DNA from 2 places in the [Enterobacter] lignolyticus SCF1 genome. Region 1 is predicted to be linked to the other one. Evidence: predicted binding sites of a transcription regulator. Region 1 holds the regulator's gene; the other holds the start of a gene.
The links. Region 1 encodes PhoB, which activates phosphate uptake and scavenging genes when phosphate is short. Its sites were predicted from a motif close to CTGTCATAAAACTGNCNNAT; they were not measured.
Positions count from the first base shown of each region.

Region 2: glpT (glycerol-3-phosphate transporter) is a predicted target of PhoB. The motif match lies at 2,347-2,366, and genes of this name have one in related genera.

Region 1 is NC_014618.1:3,646,092-3,653,993, reverse strand. Features, by position in the region: gene sbcC (exonuclease subunit SbcC) at 1-2,575, opposite strand, end outside; gene sbcD (exonuclease subunit SbcD) at 2,572-3,774, opposite strand; gene phoB (phosphate response regulator transcription factor PhoB) at 3,969-4,658, shown strand; gene phoR (phosphate regulon sensor histidine kinase PhoR) at 4,680-5,975, shown strand; gene brnQ (branched-chain amino acid transporter carrier protein BrnQ) at 6,386-7,705, shown strand; gene proY (proline-specific permease ProY) at 7,784-7,902, shown strand, end outside.
Region 2 is NC_014618.1:1,554,100-1,562,001, reverse strand. Features, by position in the region: gene glpQ (glycerophosphodiester phosphodiesterase) at 1-853, opposite strand, end outside; gene glpT (glycerol-3-phosphate transporter) at 850-2,217, opposite strand; gene glpA (anaerobic glycerol-3-phosphate dehydrogenase subunit A) at 2,490-4,118, shown strand; gene glpB (glycerol-3-phosphate dehydrogenase subunit GlpB) at 4,108-5,364, shown strand; gene glpC (anaerobic glycerol-3-phosphate dehydrogenase subunit GlpC) at 5,364-6,554, shown strand; gene yfaU (2-keto-3-deoxy-L-rhamnonate aldolase) at 6,637-7,440, opposite strand; gene ENTCL_RS07350 (MFS transporter) at 7,466-7,902, opposite strand, start outside.

The sequences.
Region 1 (7,902 bases):
GGCGGCTGGCGGCATCCTGCGTCAGCTGCTGGCGAATACCGCCCTGCTGCGTGCTGTTCTCGCGCATCTGCTGGGCCAGCTGCTGCAGCTGAGCCTGCAGCGTCTCGAGGCTCTCGGTCTCCGGGAGACCGTCGGGCTTCAGCTGCTGATGCTGCTCCCGCGTCGCCTGCGCCTGGGCGACCAGCGCCTGCTGCTGGTGCAGCTGGTTTTCCAGCGTTTGTCGGAGCTGCTCCAGACGGCTGCGGGTCGCTTCGTCGAGCAGCGCGTCGAGGAACGCCTGCTGGTTGGCGAACTGGCTTGCCGCCAGCGCCTGCTCAAAGGCCTGCTGCGCCTGCTGCAGGCGCTCGCTGGCGTCGGTTTCCTGCTGCTGCAGCGTTTGCCACTGGCCGTGGAGCGAGACGCAGTCATGATGCACCTGCTGCCATCCCTCCAGCGGCGTCTCCTCGGGCGCTTCGGGGTCTGCGCTTTCCGGCAGCGTGTCGAGCAGCGGCTGCAGCAGCTCAAGCTGGCGCTGGTTGCGCTGCTGTTCGTCGCTGTGGGTCTGCCACTGCGCGCTTTCCGCCTCGCGCGCGTCCAGCCAGCGACGCTCTTCGCCCGCCTCCGGCGACGTCAGCGCCAGCGCGGCAAGCGTGGCCGCCAGCGCCTGCTGGCGCTGCGCCTGCTGCTGGCGGATTTCCGCCGCCTGGGCATTCAGGGCGTCCATCTGGCGCTGCAGGGCGAGCCGCTGGCTGTGACGGAAAAGCTGCTGCTCGTACTCCTGCTGTGTTTCCAGCCAGGCGGCGACATCCTCCTGCGGCGTCAGGGCGATCCCCAGCGCGGCGACGGTGGATTGCCACTGTAAGGTGAGCGCTTGCTCCTGCTCCGTCAGCGTCTGTATCTCGCCGTTGTCGGCCTGCTGCTGCTTATTGAGCGCCTCCAGCTGGCCGCGCAGCGCGGCGCCGGACTCGGCAAGCTCCTTGACCTCTTTATCCAGCGCGTCCCGGCGGGCTTCATTCACGCCCGGCGTCAGCGCCTGGTAGCGCTCAATGGCCGGATGCTCGGTTGAGCCGCACAGCGGGCACGGGGAACCCGCCTGCAGGCGGGCGCGCTCTTCCTGCAGCGCCACGATGGTGCGCTCCTGCTCGCACAGCGTTTTGACGTCGGTGAACTGCTGGAGCTTCTCCTTATACTGCTGGCGGCGGCGGGCGAGTTCGGCATCGTGCTGTTCTTGCTCCTGCTGGCGCTGCTGCAGCGACTGTTGCAGCTGCTGACGGCGCTTTTGCAGCGGCGCAAAGCGTCCGTACAGCGCGTTGAGCTGCTGGCGGTATGGGCGCAGGACGGCGTGCTGCTCCAGCGCCGCTGCCGTCGCCGCCGCCTCCAGGGTCAGCGCGGTTTCCGGCAGCGCGCTGAGTTCGCCCCTGAGCCCGGCCTCGCGCTGGGACAGCATCTGCAGCTGCACGGCGTCCCGCGCCAGCTGTTCAAACGTGGCCCGCCATCCGGCAAGCTCCCGCTGCCAGTGACGATAGCCGTCGTGGGCGGCGAGCCAGTCGCCGAGGGTTTTCTGCTGCGCCAGCAGCTGCGTGTGCTGCCGGGCGGCGCTGTGGCGGATGCGGTTTCGCAGCCCGGTCTGGCTCTGTAAGCGAGTATTTACTTCAGTCGTTTGCTGGCGGATATGCTGCAGCGCGGCCTGCCGGTCCTGCAGCCGCATCCACAGCGGGCGCAGCGTATCGGCAGGATGCGCCAGCGCCAGCTTCGCCAGCTGCGGTTCGGCGTCGTTCAGCGCCTGTCCGGCGCTCTGCAGCGCGGCCTGCGCGCGCTGCTGCTCGCGGCAAATTTCGTTTTCCCTCGTCAGCCACTGCGCCCAGCTTTGGGTGCGGGTCTGTACGTCCTGCAGCCGTTTCTCTTCGTCAGTAAGCGCCTGCAAACGTTGCTGCAGCGCCTGCTGCTGCTCATCGTTCAGCAGCACCATCCCCGAGGCCTGCGCCTGCAGCTTTTCCAGCTCGGTTTTTGCGGTTTTATGCTTTTCAAACACCTGCGCCGAGATCTGCCCGTAAATCTCGGTGCCGGTCAGCTCTTCGAGCAGCTCGGCCCGCTCTTTGGGTTTGGCGTTGAGGAAGGCGGCGAACTGCCCCTGGGAAAGCAGCATCGAGCGGGTAAAGCGCCCGTAGTCCAGCCCGGTGAGCGAGGCGGTCAGCTCCAGCTTGTCCTTCACCTTGTCGGCCAGAATTTTGCCGTCCGCGCAGGTCGCCAGCTCAACGCGCGGCGCCTGCAGGTTGCCGTCCGGCTGGTTGCGCGCCCGGTTCTGGCTCCAGAAGGCGCGGTATGCGATGCCTTTGACCTCAAACTCTACTTCCGCCAGGCATTCGGCGGTATCACGGGTCATCAGGTCGTTTTGCGATTGCGACACCGTGTTAAGCCGCGGCGTCTCGTGATACAGGGCCAGGCAAATGGCGTCGAGCAGGGTGGTTTTCCCCGCGCCCGTCGGCCCGGTAATGGCGAACAAACCGTTGCTGGCGAACGGTTCGGCGGTAAAGTCAATTTTCCACTCGCCCTTCAGGGAGTTGAGGTTCTTCAGGCGCAGGCTCAGGATCTTCATGCCGTTTCCTCCCCACGAAGCGTTTGCACTGTTTCGTTAAACAGCTGGTGCAGCCGGTCCTGCTGCGGCGCGTCGAGCGACTCCAGATCCAGCCGGCGCTGGAAGACATCGCTTACGCGCAGCTCGCTCAGCGTTTCCCGCTGCGCGTTCATCATCGTGCGCTCGCGCTGCTCACGGCTGCGGCGCACCAGTAGCACCTCAACGGGAAGGTCGTCGGTTAGCGTCTGGATTTTACGCTGAATATCGTGCAGATACTCTTCGCTGGTGATTTCGATATCCAGCCACGTTGCCGGTGTCGCCGGGGCGTCGCGCCACTGTGCGAGCTGCGCGCTGATGCTGGCGAAATCGCCCTTCAGCACCGCCAGCGGCTGAGTGACGGGCACCTCGAGCGGCGTCACGTCCGCAAGCTTGCCGTCGGCGAAGGTCACCAGATTGACGCTTTTGGGCTTCCCGGTTTCGTCGAAGCTGAGGGGGATTGGCGAACCGCAGTAGCGAATATGCTCGCTGCCGCCGATCTTCTGCGCCCGGTGGATATGGCCGAGAGCGATATAGTCCAGCGGCGGGAAGTTCTGCGCCGGAAAGGCGTCGAGGGTGCCGATATAGATGTCGCGTACGGCGTCGCTTTTACTAGCGCCGACGGTGGTCAGGTGGCCGCTGGCCACGATCGGCAGCGGCCGGTCGCCGCGTAGCTCGCACGCCTGCGCGTACTGCTGCTGGTAGTAGTCGGTAATGGCCTGCAGCAGATGCTGCTGTTTTTCACCGCCCGACAATCCGGCCTGGCTTACCACCACATCGCGCGGGCGCAGGAACGGCACCGGGCACAGAATGGCGCCGGGGGTGCCGTCACGGCGGTTGAGCACGCAGGGCGGGGTGCCGCTGCCCGCAACCACGGTGGTGTTCAAAAAGGCGAGGATCTCGCGGGATTCATTCAGCGTCGCCACCGAATCATGGTTGCCCGCCAGCACCACCAGACGGCAGCCGCTTTGCTGCAGTTTGACCACAAAACCGTTATACAGCTCGCGGGCGTAGCTCGGCGGCGCGCCGGTATCAAAAATATCGCCCGCCACGATAATGGCATCCACCTGCTGAGCGTCCGCCGTGTCGAGCAGCCAGTCGAGAAACGCCTGGTGTTCGGCGGCCCGGCTTTTACTGTAAAAGTTCTGGCCCAGGTGCCAGTCGGAGGTGTGTAGGATGCGCATAAGTGTCCTGTGGCAAAAAAGCGTGACAGGGATTATAAACGCATAGCGATCCCAGGGCGATGGCCGCATTAACCCCGTGTCATAATTCAAAAATCCACTATCATAAGACGGTCATCTTATTCATAAATCTGTCATAAATCTGACGCATAATGGCGCCGCACTTTAGGCTTGTTACTAAAAACACAGGGTAAATAATGGCGAGACGTATTCTGGTCGTTGAAGATGAAGCGCCGATTCGCGAGATGGTGTGCTTCGTTCTGGAGCAAAATGGCTTTCAGCCTGTTGAAGCGGAAGATTATGACAGCGCTGTAACGCAACTCAATGAACCCTGGCCTGATCTGATTTTACTCGACTGGATGCTGCCGGGCGGATCGGGGATTCAGTTCATTAAGCATCTGAAGCGCGAAGCCATGACCCGCGATATTCCGGTGGTGATGCTGACCGCCCGCGGCGAAGAGGAAGACCGCGTACGCGGGCTGGAAACCGGCGCTGATGATTACATCACCAAGCCTTTTTCCCCGAAAGAGCTGGTGGCCCGAATTAAGGCGGTCATGAGACGCATATCGCCGATGGCGGTAGAAGAAGTGATTGAAATGCAGGGTCTTAGCCTTGACCCCTCCTCGCATCGCGTGATGACCGGCGAGAATCCGCTGGACATGGGGCCTACGGAGTTTAAGCTACTGCACTTCTTTATGACCCACCCGGAGCGTGTCTACAGCCGCGAACAGCTGCTGAACCACGTCTGGGGCACGAACGTATATGTTGAAGACCGGACGGTGGATGTGCATATTCGCCGCCTGCGTAAAGCGCTGGAACATAGTGGTCATGACCGAATGGTACAAACCGTTCGCGGCACGGGTTATCGGTTCTCTGCCCGTTTCTGACAACTGACTGGAGTGTTACCCGTGCTGGAACGGCTGTCATGGAAAAGGCTGGTATTTGAGCTGATCCTCTGTTGTATCCCGGCCCTCATTCTGGGGGGCCTCATTGGTCACCTGCCGTGGTTTTTGCTGGCGGCGGTCACCGGGCTTCTGATCTGGCATTTCTGGAATTTGCTGCGGCTCTCCTGGTGGTTATGGGTCGATCGCAGCATGACGCCGCCTCCCGGACGCGGCAGCTGGGAGCCGTTGCTGTACGGCCTGCACCAGATGCAGATGCGTAACAAAAAGCGCCGTCGCGAGCTGGGCAGCCTGATTAAACGCTTTCGCAGCGGGGCGGAGTCCTTGCCTGACGCCGTGGTGCTGACCACCGAAGAGGGGGCGATTTTCTGGTGTAACGGTCTGGCGCAGCAGATGCTGCACCTGCGCTGGCCGGACGATAATGGTCAGAACATCCTGAACCTGCTGCGCTATCCCGAATTTTCCCGCTACCTGAAGGCGCGCGATTTCACCAAACCGATGAATCTGGTGCTTAACAGCGGGCGGCATCTGGAGATTCGCGTGATGCCCTACAGCGAAAAACAGCTGCTGATGGTGGCGCGCGACGTCACGCAGATGCACCAGCTGGAAGGGGCGCGACGCAACTTCTTTGCTAACGTCAGCCACGAGCTGCGCACGCCGCTGACGGTGCTGCAGGGCTACCTGGAGATGATGCAGGAGCAAATCCTTGAGGGCGCGCCGCGCGAAAAAGCGCTGCATACCATGCGCGAGCAGACCCAGCGTATGGAAGGCCTGGTCCGCCAGCTGCTGACGCTGTCAAAAATCGAAGCCGCGCCGCTCATGGCGCTGAACGATAAAATCGACGTGCCGATGATGCTGCGCGTCGTCGAGCGGGAAGCCCAGACGCTGAGCCATAAAAAGCACGTGCTGACGTTTGAAATCGATGATTCGCTGCAGGTGCTGGGCAACGAAGAGCAGCTGCGCAGCGCGATGTCTAACCTGGTGTACAACGCGGTTAACCACACCCCGGAAGGCACCGAAATTCGCGTCTGCTGGCAGCGTACGCCGCACGGCGCGCTGTTCAGCGTCGAAGATAACGGACCCGGGATCGCGCCCGAGCATATCCCGCGCCTGACGGAGCGTTTTTATCGCGTCGACAAAGCGCGCTCCCGCCAGACCGGGGGCAGCGGGCTGGGGCTGGCTATCGTTAAGCATGCGGTGAACCATCACGACAGCCGGCTGGATATTGAAAGCCAGCCGGGGGTTCGCACCCGTTTCAGCTTCCTCCTGCCGGAACGTTTAATTGCCAGAAAAAGCGCCTGACGGAGCAACTGTCAATCTGTATTTCCACAAACCAGCTTCGGCTGGTTTTTTTTCTTTGCGGTTAACCAGACGGTGAACAATTATCAAACGTCTGTTTATTTTTTGTTCGCATTATTAGCCATGGGTTTTTCTGATATCTGGTTAATAAATCTGGATTACGACGAGTGATTGAGATAATCATCTGGTTTTGCGATCCCTTCTTGCTTTAAAACGTTATAAGCGTTTAAATTGCGCCCCATGCAGCAACAGACAGACTGCATACGCGTGGATTATCAAATAACAATTCTTCTCCACGCTATTCAGGGAGAATATCTCGCTGAAATTGTGCGCAATTGCCGCTGCACTATCCCGTTGGGAGCAGCGAGAAATGTTTCTTTTTCAACACCACATCCACAGGCAGTAAAGCGTTTATGACTCATCAGTTAAGATCACGCGACATCATCGCTTTGGGTTTCATGACCTTTGCGTTGTTCGTTGGCGCAGGCAACATCATTTTTCCTCCCATGGTTGGTCTGCAGGCGGGCGAGCACGTCTGGACGGCGGCGCTTGGGTTTCTGATTACCGCGGTGGGTTTGCCTGTATTGACCGTTATCGCGCTGGCGAAGGTCGGCGGCGGCGTTGATACCCTGAGCACGCCAATCGGTAAGGTGGCGGGCCTGCTGCTGGCCGTGGTGTGCTATCTGACGGTGGGGCCTTTTTTCGCCACGCCGCGTACCGCGACCGTCTCCTTTGAAGTGGGTATTGCGCCGCTGACCGGCGATGGCGCGATGCCGCTGCTTATCTACAGCATTATCTATTTTGCGCTGGTTATCCTCGTGTCGCTCTACCCGGGCAAACTGCTGGATACCGTGGGCAACTTCCTGGCACCGCTGAAAATTCTCGCGCTGATTGTGCTTGCCGTTGCGGCGATTATCTGGCCGGTTGGCCCTATCAGCCATGCGCTGGAGGCGTACCAGACCTCGGCGTTCTCCAACGGTTTTGTTAATGGCTACCTGACCATGGACACCCTGGGGGCGATGGTGTTCGGCATCGTTATCGTCAATGCGGCGCGCTCTCGCGGCGTGACCGAGGCGCGTTTGCTGACCCGCTATACCGTGTGGGCCGGGCTGATCGCCGGTATCGGCCTGACGCTGCTGTATCTGGCGCTGTTCCGCCTCGGCTCCGACAGCGCGACGCTGGTTGAGCAGAACGCCAACGGCGCGGCGATTCTGCATGCTTATGTGCAGCATACCTTCGGCGGCGCGGGCAGCTTCCTGCTGGCGGCGCTCATCTTCATCGCCTGTCTGGTGACGGCGGTGGGCCTGACGACGGCCTGTGCGGAGTTTTTTGCTCAGTACCTGCCGCTCTCTTACCGTTCGCTGGTTTTTATCCTCGGTCTGTTCTCCATGGTGGTGTCCAACCTGGGGCTGAGCCACCTGATTCAGATTTCCATTCCGGTGCTGACGGCGATTTATCCTCCCTGTATCGCACTGGTAGTATTAAGTTTTACCCGCGGTTGGTGGCATAATTCCACCCGCGTGATCGCCCCGGCGATGTTTATCAGCCTGGTGTTTGGCTTGCTGGACGGTATTAAGGCCTCCGCGTTTGCCGACATCCTGCCGTCATGGACCCAGCATTTGCCGCTGGCGGAGCAGGGGCTGGCGTGGCTGATGCCGACTATCGTAATGGCGGTACTGGCTATCGCCTGGGATCGCGCAGCGGGACGTCCGGTTACCTCCAGCGCGCACTAAGTCAGCGCGAAGAGTGGAAATTAACCACGGGGCGAAATGCCCCGTGGTTTTGTTTTTTTGTGTCAGGCATTGGAATTAATGGAAACGAATAACAAGCTAAAGCGCGGGCTAAGCACCCGCCACATTCGCTTTATGGCGCTCGGGTCGGCTATCGGCACCGGTCTTTTTTATGGCTCGGCAGACGCCATTAAAATGGC
Region 2 (7,902 bases), 2.1 Mb from region 1:
ACCCTTCGGTCACCAGCATGTGGTAGTCCGGCCCGACACCGTCGGCGTACTGGGCGATTTGCTTCATCGCACCCGGTTTGAACATCCAGTCGTAGCTGTAATTTACCCACGTACCGTCAGGACGTTTCTCCTGGGTTTCATTCCAGTCGGTATAGGCGATAAGCTGTACCAGGTTGAGGTTCATGCCCATCTTCGGTTCGAGATCATTTTTGATGCGCTTGAGCTCGTTGACGTCAAAGCACTGTAAATAGACACGATCCGACTTGCTGGTGTAACCGTATTTTTTCAGCACCTCCAGTGTTTTCGCGGCAATGTCTTTGCCTTCCTGATGGTGGAACCACGGCGCTTTAATTTCAGGATAGATACCGATATTTTTCCCCGTCGAATGGTTCAGTCCCTGAACAAATTCAATTTCCTCTTCAAAGGTATGAATGCGGAAATCAGATTTACCCATCGGGAATCGGCCAGGGAACGTCTGCACCTTTTTGCCGTTTTCAATCTCAAAGCCTTCGGTAAACTTCAGCGAACGGATTTCGTCGAGCGTAAAATCGATGGCGTAGAAACGCCCGTCCTTACGGGCGTGGTCTGGAAAACGTTCCGCGACGTCGGTGACCCGGTCAAGATAGTGATCGTGCAAGACGACCAGCCGGTCATCCTTCGTCATCACCAGATCCTGCTCCAGATAGTCCGCTCCCTGCGCATAAGCCATGGCCTTCGCCGGTAGCGTATGTTCCGGTAGATAACCGCTGGCGCCGCGATGCGCAATAACGATTTTATCCGTCGCCAGCGCCTGGCTTGCCAGGGCGCCTGCCAGCAGCAGGCCGGTTGCGATTCGGGTCAATGTGCTTTTCATTTCTGCGCTCCTTCCTGACGTTTTGCCAGCACTTCCGCGTGGTGGCGTTTTTCGCCAAACATCACGACCACCAGCAGCAGTACCGCCAGAATGCTGCCGCCGATCATCACCATGAAGCCGCCGTCCCAGCCGAAGAAGTCGACGGTGTAGCCGACAATGGCGCTGGCCGCGACGGAACCGCCGAGGTAGCCGAACAGCCCGGTAAACCCGGCGGCGGTCCCGGCCGCTTTCTTCGGCGCCAGCTCAAGCGCGTGCAGGCCAATCAGCATCACCGGTCCGTAGATAAGGAAGCCGATCACTATCATACAAATCATATCGACCGTCGGGTTGCCCGGCGGGTTGAGCCAGTAAACGATGGTGGCAATCGTGACCAGGGTCATAAAGAAGACCCCCGTCGCACCGCGGTTGCCCCTGAACACTTTGTCCGACATCCAACCGCAAATCAGCGTCCCCGGGATCCCGGCATATTCGTACAGGAAATAGGCCCAGGAGGATTTATCCAGCGCGAAGTGCTTCACCTCTTTGAGGTAGGTCGGCGACCAGTCGAGAATGCCGTAGCGCAGCAGATAAACGAAAACGTTCGCCACGGCGATATACCACAGCAGCTTGTTGGGCAGTATGTACTGCATGAAGATCTGTTTTGCCGTCAGCTCCTCTTCATGCTTCGCGTTGTAATCATCCGGATAGTCGTTTTTGTACTCTTCAATCGGCGGCAGGCCGCAGGACTGCGGGGTATCGCGCATCAGCGCGAAAGCGAAAATCGCCACCAGAATGGCGCCAAAGGCCGGCATATAGAGCGCCGCATGCCAGTCATTAAACCAGGCCATCCCGAGCAGGAACAGCAGCGGCGGGATGCCGCCGCCCACGTTATGCGCGCAGTTCCACACCGAAACGATGCCGCCGCGCTCCTTCTGCGACCACCAGTGAACCATGGTGCGCCCGCACGGCGGCCACCCCATGCCCTGGAACCAGCCGCAGAGGAACAGCAGCACAAACATCACCATGATGCTTGATGTCGCCCACGGCACGAAGCCCATAAACAACATCACTAGCGCCGCCATGATCAGGCCCGCGGGCAGGAAAATGCGCGGATTCGAGCGGTCGGACACCGAGCCCATGATGAATTTCGAAAAGCCGTAGGCGATAGAAATCCCGGACAGCGCAAAGCCTAAATCGCCGCGGGAGAACCCCTGCTCAACGAGGTAAGGCATTGCCAGCGCAAAGTTTTTACGCACCAGATAATAGGCCGCATAGCCAAAAAAGATCCCGAGGAAAATTTGCCAGCGCAAACGCTTATAGAGGGGGTCTATTTCTGCGTCCGGCAACCGCGCTTTATGGGGTGCAGGTTTGAAAATACTCAACATATTCAGCCTCCGTGGCCACAGGTATTAACCGTCGTCTTAACGACGACATCAAATAAACTTCCGATTTCTCATATTAAGGGCGGGATGGTAGGGAAATGGTTGCTCTCATACTGTGAAACATCGCACAGAATGTTACAGATTTATGACAATGTGTTCCATAGTGAGCACGAAATCACGTTTCATTTTCCATTTATGCGCGAATATGCTCGAAATCAAACAATCCATACGATTTATATGGCTAAATGGAAGAAAACGAAAATAGAGGGAATGTCATGACCTTCAGCCAGAAACATGAAAGCGATGTGATTATTATCGGCGGCGGTGCGACCGGCGCGGGCATTGCCCGCGATTGCGCGCTGCGGGGGCTCAGCGTCATTCTTGTTGAACGTGATGACATTGCCACCGGCGCGACCGGACGTAACCACGGCCTGCTGCACAGCGGCGCGCGCTATGCCGTGACCGACGGCGAATCCGCCCGGGAATGTATCGCGGAAAACCAGATCCTCAAGCGCATCGCCCGCCACTGCATCGAACCCACCGACGGCCTGTTTATCACCCTGCCGGAAGACAGCATGGCCTGGCAAAGCCAGTTCATTGACGCCTGCCGGAACGCCGGTATCAGCGCGGAACCGCTGACGGCGCAGGAGGCGCTGCGTCTTGAACCGTCCGTTAACCCGTCGCTGCTGGGCGCGGTCAGGGTGCCGGACGGCACCGTTGATCCCTTCCGCCTGACGGCCGCCAACATGCTGGACGCCCGCGAACATGGCGCCACCATCCTCACCGGCTGCGAAGTCACCGGCCTTATCCGCCAGAAGGACCGCGTCGTCGGCGTGACGGTTTTCGACAGAACCCACGGCGAGCAAAAAGATCTCTACGCACAGATGGTGGTCAACGCGGGCGGAATCTGGGGCCAGCGCATCGCGGAATATGCCGATCTGCGTATTCGTATGTTCCCGGCGAAAGGGTCGCTGCTGATTTTCGATCACCGCATCAACCGGCACGTCATCAACCGCTGCCGCAAACCGGCGGATGCCGATATTCTGGTGCCCGGCGACACTATTTCACTTATTGGCACTACCTCCACCCATATTGACTATCGCGATATCGATGATAACCGGGTGACGGCGGCGGAGGTCGACACGCTGCTGCGCGAAGGCGAGAAGCTGTCGCCCATCATGGCGCAGACGCGGATTTTACGCGCCTACTGCGGCGTTCGCCCTCTGGTCGCCAGCGACGACGACCCCAGCGGCCGCAACGTCAGCCGCGGAATTGTGCTGCTTGACCACGCGGAGCGCGACGGGCTGGAAGGCTTTATCACCATTACCGGCGGAAAGCTGATGACCTACCGCCTGATGGCCGAGTGGGCCACCGATGCGGTCTGCCGCAAGCTTGACCATGCCGCGACCTGTTCGACGGCCGACACGCCGCTGCCGGGGTCCCGGGAGCCGACGGAAAAAACGCTGCATAAGGTTATCTCATTACCGGCGCCGCTGCGGGGCTCCGCCGTGTATCGCCACGGCGACAGAACGCCCGCCTGGCTCGGCGATACCCGCCTGCACCGCAGTCTGGTGTGCGAATGTGAAGCCGTAACGGCGGGCGAAGTACAGTACGCGGTTGAGAATCTGGCGGTGAAGAACCTGCTAGACCTGCGGCGCAGAACCCGCGTCGGCATGGGCACCTGCCAGGGCGAGCTGTGCGCCTGCCGCGCCGCGGCCCTGCTCAACCGCTACCAGGTCACCACGCCGGCGCAGTCGTTGAATCAACTCTCGGAATTTCTTAACGAGCGCTGGAAAGGCGTCCAGCCGATCGCGTGGGGGGATGCGCTGCGTGAAAGCGAATTTACCCGCTGGGTATGGCAGGGGTTATGCGGATTAGAAAAGGAGTATCCACATGAACTTTGATACGGTCATCATCGGCGGCGGGCTTGCGGGCCTGGTATGCGGCCTGGCGTTACAGCAGCACGGGCAGCGCTGCGCGATAATCAGCCGCGGCCAGAGCGCGCTGCACTTCTCTTCCGGCTCGCTGGATCTGCTAAGCCATCTGCCCGACGGCCGCCAGGTCAGCGATGTTGTTCAAAGCCTCGCCGAGCTGCCTCGCCAGGCGCCGCAGCACCCCTATTCCCGGCTTGGGGCCGAGCAGGTTCTGCGCTATGCCCGCGATGCGGAACAGCTGCTACGACAGTGCAACGCCCGCATGAAAGGGGTCGTAGAGTCGACGCATTCGCGCCTGACGCCGCTGGGCACAAGGCGGCTGGCATGGCTAAGCCCGCAGGAGGTCCCGGTCGCCGAGCAGCTGGCGCCGCGCGTTGGCGTTATCGGCATCAGCGGATTCCCGGATTTCCAGCCTCAGCTGGCGGTCGCCTCGCTCAACCACGGCGGCACCCAGGCACAGGCGGAAGATCTGGCCCTCCCGCAGCTCGACGTACTGCGCGATAACCCGTCCGAATTTCGCGCCGTTACCATTGCCCGCTTCCTTGACGATGAGGCCCAGTGGCCCGCCCTGCTCGCCGCGCTTCGCCCCGTCGCCGGACGCTACGATATGCTGCTGCTTCCCGCCTGCTTTGGCCTGCAAGACGACAGGCTCTGGCGCTGGCTGAACGAGCAGCTCCCCTGCCCGCTCTTTTTACTGCCGACGCTGCCGCCCTCCGTGCCGGGCATGCGGCTGCACAACCAGCTGCAGCGGCAGTTCGTGAAGACGGGCGGCACCTGGTTTGCCGGCGATGAGGTCGTGCAGGTCGATGAAGAGGATCGGCATATTCGCGCCATCCGCACCCGCAATCACGGGGATATTCAGCTGCGCACGCGCTTTGCGGTGCTGGCCAGCGGCAGCTTCTTCAGCAACGGGCTGATCGCCAGCCGCGACGGTATTCAGGAGCCGGTACTCGGTCTCGACGTCATGCAGTCCACCTCCCGCGACGACTGGTATAAGGCCGACTTTTTCTCTCCCCAGCCCTGGCAGCAGTTTGGGGTGATAACCGACGATACGCTGCGCCCGCAGAGAAAGGGGCAGCGCCTTCACAATCTGTTCGCCATCGGCGCGGTGCTTGGCGGCTATGACCCGATAGCGCAAGGGTGCGGCGGCGGCGTCAGCGTCGTTACCGCCCTGCACGCTGCCCACCAGATAGCCGAATGCGCAGGAGATCAGTGATGAACGATACCCGTTTTGAAAGCTGCATCAAATGTACGGTGTGCACTACCGCCTGCCCGGTGAGCCGCGTCAACCCGCGCTATCCCGGCCCGAAACAGGCCGGTCCCGACGGCGAGCGCCTGCGTCTGAAAGACGGCGCGCTGTACGACGAGGCGCTGAAATACTGCATTAACTGCAAGCGCTGCGAGGTCGCCTGCCCGTCCGATGTGAAGATTGGCGATATCATCCAGCGGGCGCGGGCGGACTACAGTACCGCCAGGCCGACCCTGCGCGACGCTATCCTCAGCCACACCGACCTGATGGGAACGCTGTCCACGCCGTTTGCGCCGGTAATCAATGCCACAACCGGTCTGAAACCAGTGCGCCAGCTGCTGGACTTTGCGCTGAAAATCGACCACCGCCGCACGCTGCCGAAATACGGCTTCGGCACCTTTCGCCGCTGGTATCGCAGCGTAGCGGCGCAGCAGGCGCAGTTTCCGCAGCAGGTGGCGTATTTCCACGGCTGCTATGTGAATTACAACAACCCGCAGTTGGGCAAGGACCTGATTCGCGTCCTGAACGCAATGGGTATCGGCGTACAGCTGCTGGAGAAAGAAAAATGCTGCGGCGTACCGCTGATTGCCAATGGCTTTATAGACAAAGCCCGCAAGCAGGCGCAGAGCAATACCGCCGCGATCCGCACCGCCGTGGAGGAGAAAAAGCTGCCGGTGATCGCCACGTCATCAACCTGCGCCTTCACGCTGCGCGATGAGTATCCGCACCTGCTGGATGTCGATAACGCCGGACTGCGCGACAATATTGAGCTTGTCACCCGCTGGCTATGGCGACAGCTGGACGCCGGGAAGACGCTGCCGATGCGCCGGATGCCGATGAAGGTGGTCTATCACACCCCGTGCCATATGGAAAAAATGGGCTGGGCGATTTATACGCTGGAGCTGCTGCGCAAAATCCCCGAGCTGGAGGTTATCGTTCTGGATTCTCAGTGCTGCGGTATTGCCGGTACCTACGGCTTTAAATCCGAAAATTACCCCACCTCTCAGGCCATCGGCGCGCCGCTGTTCCGCCAGATTGAAGAGAGCGGCGCTGACATGGTGATAACCGACTGCGAAACCTGCAAATGGCAGATTGAGATGTCCACCAGCCTGAGCTGTGAACACCCCATTACGCTGTTAGCACGAGCGCTAAGTTAACGTTACCGCCCGGTGGCGCGATGCTTACCGGGCCCCTGTTTCGAAAGCAGGCCGGATAAGCCCAGCGCCATCCGGCGTTGACTTAATAACTACTTTTCACACTCTTCCCGGGCGAGACCGGCTTAAACATCGCCAACCTGCGATCCAGCGCTTCCGTATACAGCATGGTATCGACGCCTACGGCGACAAAATTCGCCCCCCATTGCAGACATTTTTGCGCCATCGCCGGATCGACCGCGAGAAAACCGGCCGCTTTTCCGGCATCGCGGATGCGGCGAATGCTCTCTTCGATGATCCTCTGCACTTCCGGGTGCCCGGCGTTATCCGGATACCCCAGGGAAGCCGAGAGATCCGCCGGACCAATAAAGACGCCGTCTATACCTTCAACCTCCAGGATCGCATCCAGATTATCCAGCGCCGTTTTGCTCTCGACCTGCACCAGCAGGCAGAGTGACTCATTGGCCAGCGCCATATAATTGCTGATGCGCCCCCAGCGCGCCGCACGCGCCACGCTGGCGCCGACGCCGCGCTCGCCAAGCGGGGGATAACGAGTGGCAGAGACCACCTGACGGGCCTGCTCTGCGCTGTCGACCATAGGGATCAGCAGCGTCTTCGCGCCAATATCCAGCGCCTGCTTAATCAATGCCTTACTGCCTTCAACAGGACGAACCACCGGCTGGCTGGCATAGGGCGCTATCGCCTGAAGCTGGCGATAAAGATCCTGCACCGTATTTGGCGCATGTTCACCATCAATCAACAACCAGTCATAGCCCGAGGTTGCCGCAATCTCGGCCATATAGGAGGTGGTCGAACTGAGCCACAGGCCGATCTGGACTTCCCCTTTGCGTAATCCTTCTTTGAAGGGGTTTGCTAACAATGCGTTCATAGCGATCCTTACAACGTAGATAAGATTAGTGATGCGCAGCGCCCGTTGGTGAAACCGCGCGGTTCACGCTCAGCGTGAGGATAATCAGCGAACCGAGAATGGCGACCCCGGACAGAGTCAGCAGACCTGCCGCATCGCTGGCAAACAACGTTTCGGCCTTCACGCGCAGGATGGGGGCAATAAAGCCGCCTACGGCGCCAAACAGGTTCACGAAGCCAATCCCCGCGGCCAGCGCCGTCCCCGAGAGCAGCTGGGTCGGCATGGTCCAGAACACCGGCTGTACGGCGATAAAACCAACGGCCGCCACGCACAGCGCCACGATCGCCAGTACTGGTGAAACCAGCCCGGACAGACCAATACCAATCCCTGCTGCCAGCAGCGTCAGCGCGGCAACATTACGCCGCTCGCCGGTACGATCGGAGTAACGCGGAATTAGCCAGGTGCCAAACAGCGCCGCTACCC